3 regions of the Cytobacillus sp. C11.1 genome follow, and region 2 is predicted to be linked to each of the others. Evidence: a T-box and tRNA genes for the amino acid it is inferred to sense, from the RefSeq annotation. Region 2 holds a T-box; the other regions hold tRNA genes.
The links. A T-box is a leader RNA that pairs with one kind of tRNA and senses whether it is charged. The one in region 2 lies ahead of ileS (isoleucine--tRNA ligase), so its partner is inferred to be a tRNA-Ile.

Region 1 (3,234 bases), 1.0 Mb from region 2:
GGTGGGGGTCGCGGGTTCGAATCCCGTCTTCCGCTCCATTATTTTGCGCCCGTAGCTCAATTGGATAGAGCGTTTGACTACGGATCAAAAGGTTAGGGGTTCGACTCCTCTCGGGCGCGCCATAAAAACGGGGAGTAGCTCAGCTTGGTAGAGCACTTGGTTTGGGACCAAGGGGTCGCAGGTTCGAATCCTGTCTTCCCGACCAGCGACACTTTATTTATAAAACATGGGGCCTTAGCTCAGCTGGGAGAGCGCCTGCTTTGCACGCAGGAGGTCAGCGGTTCGATCCCGCTAGGCTCCACCATAAAATTTAATCATTTTGGCGGTGTAGCTCAGCTGGCTAGAGCGTACGGTTCATACCCGTGAGGTCGGGGGTTCGATCCCCTCCGCCGCTACCATTATGATCTTTGATCTTAATATTTCGGAGGAATACCCAAGTCCGGCTGAAGGGATCGGTCTTGAAAACCGACAGGCGGGTCAAACCGCGCAGGGGTTCGAATCCCCTTTCCTCCTCCATTATTTTAATACTATTATCGCGGGGTGGAGCAACGAGCGTTACTTCACTGAAAAAACTGCGAGTTGTACCGATCGAGCTGCTGCTTGATTAAGCATCCTAAGATCGGGACAGTCCTTATGCTGTATGTGAGCATAGAAAAATCACATAAATACTATTATCGCGGGGTGGAGCAGTCCGGTAGCTCGTCGGGCTCATAACCCGAAGGTCGCAGGTTCAAATCCTGCCCCCGCAATCTGGTCCGGTAGTTCAGTTGGTTAGAATGCCTGCCTGTCACGCAGGAGGTCGCGGGTTCGAGTCCCGTCCGGACCGCCATTTTTAAACTAAATAGATAAATGGCTCAGTAGCTCAGTCGGTAGAGGATTTTAAAAGAATGCAGCTGCGAAGCTTTAGCATCATTGAATGGCATGCTTTTAAAATCTGCAACAAAGAACGCAGAGCTTTGAAGCACAGCTATCTAACTTTAGGGTTATTAATTTAATACGGCTCAGTAGCTCAGTCGGTAGAGCAAAGGACTGAAAATCCTTGTGTCGGCGGTTCGATTCCGTCCTGAGCCACCATATTTCCTAAGTCTTTTCAGACGATGGAGGGGTAGCGAAGTGGCTAAACGCGGCGGACTGTAAATCCGCTCCTTCGGGTTCGGCAGTTCGAATCTGCCCCCCTCCACCATTTATATAGGGGTATAGTTTAATGGTAAAACGAAGGTCTCCAAAACCTTTGATGTGGGTTCGATTCCTACTACCCCTGCCAGTAGGAAGATGGCGGTTGTGGCGAAGTGGTTAACGCATCGGATTGTGGCTCCGACACTCGTGGGTTCGATTCCCATCAATCGCCCCATTTTTCTTTTAAAAGAATCTTTAATGGGCTATAGCCAAGCGGTAAGGCACCGGACTTTGACTCCGTCACTCGCAGGTTCGAATCCTGCTAGCCCAGCCATTTTTAAGGCAGCATAGCCAAGTGGTAAGGCAGAGGTCTGCAAAACCTCCATCCCCGGTTCAAATCCGGGTGTTGCCTCCAAACAATGTAAACGCGGGTGTAGTTTAGTGGTAAAACCTCAGCCACGAGCAACGCTCCCATGAATCAACAGCGAGTTGCCTCGACGCATCAGCTTCCTGAATAAGCTTTTAGAGAAAGAGGCATGCAAGGGCAGGAAATTATATAGTAGTTTTAATATTAATTATAAACGCGGGTGTAGTTTAGTGGTAAAACCTCAGCCTTCCAAGCTGATGATGAGGGTTCGATTCCCTTCACCCGCTCCAAAAATGGGCCTATAGCTCAGCTGGTTAGAGCGCACGCCTGATAAGCGTGAGGTCGGTGGTTCGAGTCCACTTAGGCCCACCATTATACATACCATTTTCAACCTAATCCTATACGGGATTAGGTTTTTTTGTTTACATTGAAAGAAAGATATGGAGAGGAGATCATTTGTTAAGAAAAGCCTGTCTTAGGAAGAGACAGGCTTTTCTATTATCGAATTTCAGCTTTGCCGTCCCAGATAAAAATGGAAGTGAAAAAGTGAAGAAGAACGAATCGAAGTGAATCGTGCCGGTGGAAGTGAAAAAGTGAAGGTGAAGGGAACGAATCGGAGTGAATCGTGCCGGTGGGAACGAAAAAGTGAAGGTGAAGGGAACGAATCGGAGTGAATCGTGCTGGTGGAAGTGAAAAAGTAAAGGTGAAGGGAACGAATCGAAGTGAATCGTGCCGGTGGAAGTGAAAAGCGTGGATAAAGGGAACGAATATGAACGATTTGTGAACAGTGCAAAATTGAAGATATGTATTTAATTAGTTTGAAAACGGCGTAAAGCGTTGATAACTCTGAGGATTTTTAGATAATGGACCTTATTTTTAACGGGAAAGTTGTGAGATAAGTGTGATGCAGTTCACTTTTGTGAAAAACGTTCTCAATTATGATATAAGTAACAAAAACTTAAGGGGGATGATGGAAGGTGGAAACGAAAAAAGTGATCCAGGGGGGCAAGGCAGCAAAGGAACATGGCACGCTGAAGGGGACCATTTTTTCAGTAACCGTTGTGGGGTTAGGGATCTTTGTTACGTATCTAATTGTTTATGGCCTGTATATGGCCAGATTATAGGGGGGATTAAAAATGATGCATCGCTCTGAGAAGATATGGCTTTTCTTAAGTTTTGGGATGATTATCGGATTTATGCTCATTACGGGTTATCAGACATTTGCTTTAGAAATGGGGCCGCCAAGCTATGGGGAACGGATTGATCCGCAAAAAGTGGATGAAACAGCACCGTTTGACCAGCCTGGCATCAAGAAGATTGGCGAGAATGAATATGAAGTTGTCATGACGCTGCAGGTGTTTAGTTTTACACCAAACGAAATCGAAGTGCCTGCCGGATCAACCGTTCATTTTACACTAACTTCTAAAGATGTCGTACACGGGTTCCAGGTTGCAGAAACCAACTTGAATGCCATGGTTGTTCCTGGCTATGTGCAAAAGATTACCCAGAAATTCGACAAGCCAGGTGAATATTTAGTTTTGTGCAACGAATACTGCGGTGCCGGACACCAAATGATGAGCACAACGATTACGGTTAAATAAAGGGGGGAGAAACAGTGGAAACCATTATTAACAAGTCAGGGAATACACAAGTTTTTAGGGAAAAAGCAAATAAAGTCATGGGCATCAGCCTGGAGGATGCGAGATTAACAAAATCATACCTATCTGTAGCCTTCTTAGCCATCCTGCTGG
Region 2 (3,234 bases):
GGGAAATACACCAATCTCCGCCGTCGCGGACCATGTTGAACAGTCTCGTTTCACCCCATGCAGGATACCAATTCGTTTCCTTAACAGCTTCTAAAAGTTCATTGCGGAAATCCTTAATGGATGCAAACCATTGTGCTGTCGCACGGAAAATAACCGGCTTTTTTGTTCTCCAGTCATGCGGATAAGAGTGAGTAATGAATGTTAGCTTTAATAAAGCTCCAACTTCCTCAAGCTTTTCCGTAATTGGTTTGTTGGCTGCATCATAGAACAAGCCTTCAAAACCGGGAGCTTCATTTGTCATGTTTCCTTTATCATCTACCGGGCATAATACGTCCAATCCGTATTTCATACCAACATGGAAATCGTCTTCCCCATGGCCAGGAGCTGTGTGAACACAGCCAGTACCTGCATCTGTAGTTACATGCTCGCCCAGCATAACAAGGGAGTCACGCCCATAAAGGGGATGCTCAGCAATTACATGCTCTAGGTCGCTTCCTTTAATTGTTTTCACAACATTATGGTCTTCCCATTCGAACTCTTTTGCGACTGACGACAATAAATCTTCAGCAACAAGATATTTTTGGCCACTTGCTTCAGCAACAGCATAATTAAGCTCCGGATGAACAGAAATTCCAAGGTTGGCAGGAATCGTCCAAGGAGTTGTTGTCCAAATGATGATTTGCGTATCGTTATCCAAAACGTTCTTTCCATCTTTTACTTTAAATCCAACATAAATCGATGGTGAACGTTTATCTTTATATTCAATTTCAGCTTCAGCCAATGCAGATTCAGATGACGGAGACCAATAAACAGGCTTTTTACCCTTGTAAATGTAGCCCTTTTTAGCCATTTCTCCAAATACTTTAATTTGCTGTGCCTCATACTCAGGCTTCAACGTGATATAAGGGTTCTCCCAATCACCGCGTACACCCAGACGCTTAAATTGTCCCCGTTGGCTGTCAATTTGCTCATAAGCGTACTCTTCGCAAAGTTTACGGAATTCCGCAACACTCATTTCTTTTCTTTTTACCCCTTTATTTGTCAAAGCCTGCTCAATCGGCAAACCATGTGTATCCCATCCGGGAACATATGGGGCATTGTATCCGGTCATAGACTTGGAACGGACAATGAAATCCTTCAGGATTTTGTTCAGTGCATGGCCGATGTGAATATCGCCGTTTGCATATGGAGGGCCATCGTGCAGCACAAACATCGGACGGCCTTTTGTGCGTTCCTGTACCTTTTCATAAATATTCATTTCTTCCCATTTAGCCTGGACCTCAGGTTCGCGCTTTGGAAGATTCCCGCGCATCGGGAATTCTGTTTTTGGCATTAATAAACTATCTTTGTAATCCATTCCATTTTCCTCCTGTATAAAGTGAAACTTCAATCAGTGGGGGGTTCCTTCATCCCCATTGATTGTTAGTTGAACCAATCGGGCCTCTACGGTCAGTTGGACTCCCACTTATCCCCCTTCGATTTCTCTGTGTCTTGAAGCGGGATTCCTACCGCCCATTAGACTGCGACAAACTCATTAAATACCATGATTGCCAATGTTAGAGCAGATAAATCATTATAAAACACAAAAAACCCTCTCATCCCAAAAAGGGACGAGAAGGTTTTATTCTCCCGCGGTACCACCCTTGTAGACGGAATTACTCATTCCATCCGCTCAAAGCATTCTTAACGTGAATGATTCGCCTTGGCCTACTGGTTCTAAAGAATGTTCGGCAAGGAACTCAAGGGTGATTTTCCAATTTTCTGCTTATCCCCGGGCTTCCACCATCCCCGGCTCGCTAACAGAGTGCGCATGCACTTCTGCACTTAAGCTAAAAAAACTGTACTTTCCCTCTCATCGTTTATAATCATGGTATTTACTTTGTTATAAAAGTATATGCGATATCTAAAGCTTTCGTCAAGCCAGTGATTCTTCCTCTTCTTTTAATGATTTTAGGTCTGTAGAGTCAAGCTTATACTCCATTAAATGATCCCAATCATCGTTGTTCAGCATATCAAGCTGTGCTTCAACGAGCATTTTGAAACGGGTTCTGAATACTTTGGATTGTTTCTTCAGGTCTTCGATATCCAATGCGATTTTTCGTGCTTTCGATAATGACTCATTAACAATCCGGTCAGCATTCTTTTCCGCTTCTTTAATGATCAGCTTTGCCTCCTTATGTGCATTGCGCTTGACTTCTTCTGCAGCTTCCTGTGCCACCACAATGGATTTATTCAAAGTCTCTTCAATTGTTGTAAAGTGGCCAATGCGATCGTTAACTTCATTGAGTTTTTCTTCAAGTTCCTTTTTTTCCCTGATCAGGATTTCATAATCTTTAATGATTTGGTCGAGGAACTCATTTACTTCATCTTCATCATATCCGCGGAACCCTTTACTGAATTCCTTGTTATGAATATCTAACGGTGTTAATGGCATAGGTGCCACCTCCCAGATCTGTTGTTCTTATGTAAAAATTTGTCTGAGCCTGCTGGTTCCCTTTCATTATAACAGACTCCGCTATCTTTTGATTTATTTATTCGACAGCTTGCATCAAATTCCTGCATTATTATAAATTATTTTTGCCTTCCAGCGATAATTCTCCATTTATCCTTCTTGGTTTTCCCTTCAATCTCCATGATTTTGGAGCGCCCTTGTCCCCTGACTGAAATCATATCTCCTTCTTTGCATTCAAAGGAGGGGTTTTCAATTAATGTCCAATTGACTTTAACCAGCCCCTGCTGGATAAAAAGCTGTGATTTTTGCCTGGAGATACTGTATACCATTGAAATGACCGTATCAAGCCTTAAGGATGAGGATGTGACCGAGTATTCCCGCCACTCCTCGCTTGTCTGGATTGCTTTAGCAAAGGGATGCTTCCTTAGAGTAACGGAGGCTCTGCCGATGGTCTCCAGCTGCAGGCGAATATAGTCCTCCACTTCTTCAGATACAAAAAATTGGATCCTGTCGTTATCGAATAGAATATCACCGAATTTTCCCCGCTTTAATCCAAGAGACATCAGGCTGCCTAAAACCTGAGGATGCTCGAGTGTAACAAACTTTTTGGGATAGTCAACTTCAAATAAGCAGATTTGAAAATCTTCCTCATCTGTTTGGTAATAATCCGGTAATATAAAAGCCCTTTTCCTCTCCGAATTTGGTATACCTCCAAATAAATCACACTGTATTCCTGAATGCTGTCCTATGATGCTTTTAAGAATATACTGCTCCCTCGGATC
Region 3 (3,234 bases), 2.4 Mb from region 2:
GCGCTTATCAGGCGCTGTTTCCATATATGTAAGCACGTCATTCATCCAGCCCATATTCCACTTGTAATGAAAGCCTAGCCCGCCATAATGGACCGGTGAAGTCACCTGTGGCCAATCTGTTGAATCTTCTGCCATCATTAAAAACGAGGGATCATATTGAGAGACAACTTTATTTAAGTTCTGCAGAAAACGGACACCAAATGGATTCTCCTTTTCTCCGTTCCGGTTTGGCCAATAAATGATATTTGCAACCGCATCAACCCGGAAGCCATCAATATGATAGTTTTCCATCCAAAAAACAGCATTGGAGATGAGAAAGCTTTGCACTTCATTTTTGCCAAGATCAAAATTGGCTGTTCCCCAAACACGATTCTCTCTGTCTCCTTCAGTTTCGTACTCATACAAATAGGTTCCGTCAAACTGATAAAGGCCATGGGCATCCTTGCAAAAATGCCCTGGAACCCAGTCCAGTATCACAGCAATCCCATGCTGGTGGCACTGGTCAACAAAATACATAAGTTCATGCGGAGTCCCATATCTGCTTGTTGCCGAATAATAGCCCGTTCCCTGATAGCCCCAGGAGGCGTCGAGCGGATGCTCAATGACAGGAAGCAGTTCAATATGGGTAAAGCCATGCTCCACTGCATAAGGAATCAGTTCATCTGCAAGCTCCTTGTAAGAAAGCAGGCTGCCATCTTCTTTCTTTTTCCAGGACCCCAAATGCACCTCATAAATAACAGCAGGCTCTGAATAAATCTTCTTCTTCTCCTTTTTCTGCATCCATTTGCTATCATTCCATTGATAGCCTTCCAATGAAGACACAATAGAAGCCGTATTGGGTCTGACCTCTGAATGGAAGCTGTACGGATCTGACTTTAGTAAAACCATTCCTTCCTTTGTTTTAATTTCATACTTATACAAGGCACCCTGCATGTCTTCATCCAGCTGAATAAACCAAACACCTTCATTATTCACTCTATGTAAGGTATAGCCTTCTCCATTCCAATCATTGAAATCACCGACTAATCTGACAATTTCAGCATTCGGTGCCCAAACACAAAAACGGGTAAAAACTCTTCCATCTTCCTCAACTACATGCGCACCAAATAACTGATGACTCTCAAAAAATGTTCCTTCATGGAACAAATGCAGCTGATAATCGGTTGGAAACAAAGTATCCACTAGCATCCTTCTCCCCACCCAGTCTCAAATTCTTATGACTTTCCTTTTATATTCGTGCAAGGAAGAAAAAATCCTTGTAAAAGTTTTTTTAATTTTATGACAGTAACATTCAAAATGCGCTAAAAACCGGAACGTTTTTACTTTATTCAGCAGCCTTCGACATAATCTGGAACAAACTTAGACAAAATAACACAAACTATGCAAGCAATAAATGAAGGGAGAATAATATTTTGAGTAATAAAGAAGAAGAATTTTTATTAAACGAGGCAAATAAAGACCAAGTGAAGATTCCACTATTTGAAGCACCTGATGGAAAAATCCTGGCCACAGGAGATATGTTCAGAGGACCATACACAGGGGTTTCTTCGGAAATTGATTTGAATAATCCAGGGAATAAGCTGAGTGAGAAGGAAGAGAAGTTTGATTAGGAGGTAAAGCCCACTTTTAAACAATGGGAGTGTTAACCTTGCTGTTGAGCTCTGCTCCAATACACAGGTGCTAAAATAAGCATAAAGCTTTAACACAGACAAAAGAAAAAGGACAACAAAAAAGCTGCCAACATCATGTTGACAGCTTTTTTGTATGACCCCTACGGGATTCGAACCCGTGTTACCGCCGTGAAAGGGCGGTGTCTTAACCGCTTGACCAAGGGGCCAATATATGGCGGAGAAGGAGGGATTTGAACCCTCGCGCCGGTTGCCCGACCTACACCCTTAGCAGGGGCGCCTCTTCAGCCACTTGAGTACTTCCCCATATATGGCTCCGCAGGTAGGATTCGAACCTACGACCGTTCGGTTAACAGCCGAATGCTCTACCACTGAGCTACTGCGGAACAATCAAAATGGTGGGCCTAAATGGACTCGAACCATCGACCTCACGCTTATCAGGCGTGCGCTCTAACCAGCTGAGCTATAGGCCCATTTTGGAGCGGGTGAAGGGAATCGAACCCTCATCATCAGCTTGGAAGGCTGAGGTTTTACCACTAAACTACACCCGCATTAGGTTGTATAAAAGGTGGCTCAGGACGGAATCGAACCGCCGACACAAGGATTTTCAGTCCTTTGCTCTACCGACTGAGCTACTGAGCCATATAAAATTAGTAATCCTAAAGCTTGAAACATGTGCTCCAAAGCACTGTGTTCTTTGTTGCAGATTTTAAAAGCATGCCATTCAGGGATGTTAATGCTTCGCAGCTGCATTCTTTTAAAATCCTCTACCGACTGAGCTACTGAGCCATATTATAAAAATGGCGGTCCGGACGGGACTCGAACCCGCGACCTCCTGCGTGACAGGCAGGCATTCTAACCAACTGAACTACCGGACCAGATTGCGGGGGCAGGATTTGAACCTGCGACCTTCGGGTTATGAGCCCGACGAGCTACCGGACTGCTCCACCCCGCGGTAATAGTATTAAAATAATGGAGGAGGAAAGGGGATTCGAACCCCTGCGCGGTTTGACCCGCCTGTCGGTTTTCAAGACCGATCCCTTCAGCCGGACTTGGGTATTCCTCCGTATATAAGTGAAAATGGTGGACCTTGTAGGACTCGAACCTACGACCGGACGGTTATGAGCCGTCTGCTCTAACCAGCTGAGCTAAAGGTCCAGCTTCGTTTATAAAAATGGTAGCGGCGGAGGGGATCGAACCCCCGACCTCACGGGTATGAACCGTACGCTCTAGCCAGCTGAGCTACACCGCCAAAATGATATGATATTATATTTATGGTGGAGCCTAGCGGGATCGAACCGCTGACCTCCTGCGTGCAAAGCAGGCGCTCTCCCAGCTGAGCTAAGGCCCCATTTAGTATCTAGTGGTCGGGAAGACAGGATTCGAACCTGCGACCCCTTGGTCCCAAACCAAGTGCTCTACCAAGCTGAGCTACTCCCCGTTTTATGGCGCGCCCGAGAGGAGTCGAACCCCTAACCTTTTGATCCGTAGTCAAACGCTCTATCCAATTGAGCTACGGGCGCGTTTTTAAAATTCAACTGGTGCCGAGGACCGGAATCGAACCGGTACGGTAGTCACCTACCGCAGGATTTTAAGTCCTGTGCGT

Region 1: it has a tRNA-Ile gene. The T-box ahead of ileS (isoleucine--tRNA ligase) is inferred to sense a tRNA for this amino acid. The anticodon was not compared.
Region 3: it has a tRNA-Ile gene. The T-box ahead of ileS (isoleucine--tRNA ligase) is inferred to sense a tRNA for this amino acid. The anticodon was not compared.

The regions. Positions count from the first base shown of each region.
Region 1 covers NZ_CM176935.1:404,258-407,491, reverse strand. Annotated here, with positions in the region: tRNA gene AC3ZVC_RS02095 (tRNA-Gly) at 1-38, shown strand, start outside; tRNA gene AC3ZVC_RS02090 (tRNA-Arg) at 46-122, shown strand; tRNA gene AC3ZVC_RS02085 (tRNA-Pro) at 129-205, shown strand; tRNA gene AC3ZVC_RS02080 (tRNA-Ala) at 229-304, shown strand; tRNA gene AC3ZVC_RS02075 (tRNA-Met) at 322-398, shown strand; tRNA gene AC3ZVC_RS02070 (tRNA-Ser) at 424-516, shown strand; tRNA gene AC3ZVC_RS02065 (tRNA-Met) at 676-749, shown strand; tRNA gene AC3ZVC_RS02060 (tRNA-Asp) at 753-829, shown strand; tRNA gene AC3ZVC_RS02055 (tRNA-Phe) at 999-1,074, shown strand; tRNA gene AC3ZVC_RS02050 (tRNA-Tyr) at 1,100-1,183, shown strand; tRNA gene AC3ZVC_RS02045 (tRNA-Trp) at 1,191-1,264, shown strand; tRNA gene AC3ZVC_RS02040 (tRNA-His) at 1,276-1,351, shown strand; tRNA gene AC3ZVC_RS02035 (tRNA-Gln) at 1,376-1,450, shown strand; tRNA gene AC3ZVC_RS02030 (tRNA-Cys) at 1,458-1,531, shown strand; tRNA gene AC3ZVC_RS02025 (tRNA-Gly) at 1,700-1,773, shown strand; tRNA gene AC3ZVC_RS02020 (tRNA-Ile) at 1,779-1,855, shown strand; gene AC3ZVC_RS02015 (hypothetical protein) at 2,461-2,607, shown strand; gene AC3ZVC_RS02010 (cytochrome c oxidase subunit II) at 2,620-3,084, shown strand; gene AC3ZVC_RS02005 (cbb3-type cytochrome c oxidase subunit I) at 3,162-3,234, shown strand, end outside.
Region 2 covers NZ_CM176935.1:4,354,914-4,358,147, forward strand. Annotated here, with positions in the region: gene ileS (isoleucine--tRNA ligase) at 1-1,357, opposite strand, end outside; T-box leader at 1,604-1,865, opposite strand; gene AC3ZVC_RS21470 (DivIVA domain-containing protein) at 1,916-2,434, opposite strand; gene AC3ZVC_RS21475 (YlmH family RNA-binding protein) at 2,572-3,234, opposite strand, start outside.
Region 3 covers NZ_CM176935.1:1,773,096-1,776,329, reverse strand. Annotated here, with positions in the region: gene glgB (1,4-alpha-glucan branching enzyme) at 1-1,188, opposite strand, end outside; gene AC3ZVC_RS08855 (hypothetical protein) at 1,413-1,610, shown strand; tRNA gene AC3ZVC_RS08850 (tRNA-Glu) at 1,766-1,837, opposite strand; tRNA gene AC3ZVC_RS08845 (tRNA-Ser) at 1,844-1,934, opposite strand; tRNA gene AC3ZVC_RS08840 (tRNA-Asn) at 1,940-2,014, opposite strand; tRNA gene AC3ZVC_RS08835 (tRNA-Ile) at 2,025-2,101, opposite strand; tRNA gene AC3ZVC_RS08830 (tRNA-Gly) at 2,106-2,179, opposite strand; tRNA gene AC3ZVC_RS08825 (tRNA-Phe) at 2,198-2,270, opposite strand; tRNA gene AC3ZVC_RS08820 (tRNA-Asp) at 2,430-2,506, opposite strand; tRNA gene AC3ZVC_RS08815 (tRNA-Met) at 2,510-2,583, opposite strand; tRNA gene AC3ZVC_RS08810 (tRNA-Ser) at 2,602-2,694, opposite strand; tRNA gene AC3ZVC_RS08805 (tRNA-Ile) at 2,710-2,786, opposite strand; tRNA gene AC3ZVC_RS08800 (tRNA-Met) at 2,804-2,880, opposite strand; tRNA gene AC3ZVC_RS08795 (tRNA-Ala) at 2,904-2,979, opposite strand; tRNA gene AC3ZVC_RS08790 (tRNA-Pro) at 2,993-3,069, opposite strand; tRNA gene AC3ZVC_RS08785 (tRNA-Arg) at 3,075-3,151, opposite strand; tRNA gene AC3ZVC_RS08780 (tRNA-Leu) at 3,168-3,234, opposite strand, start outside.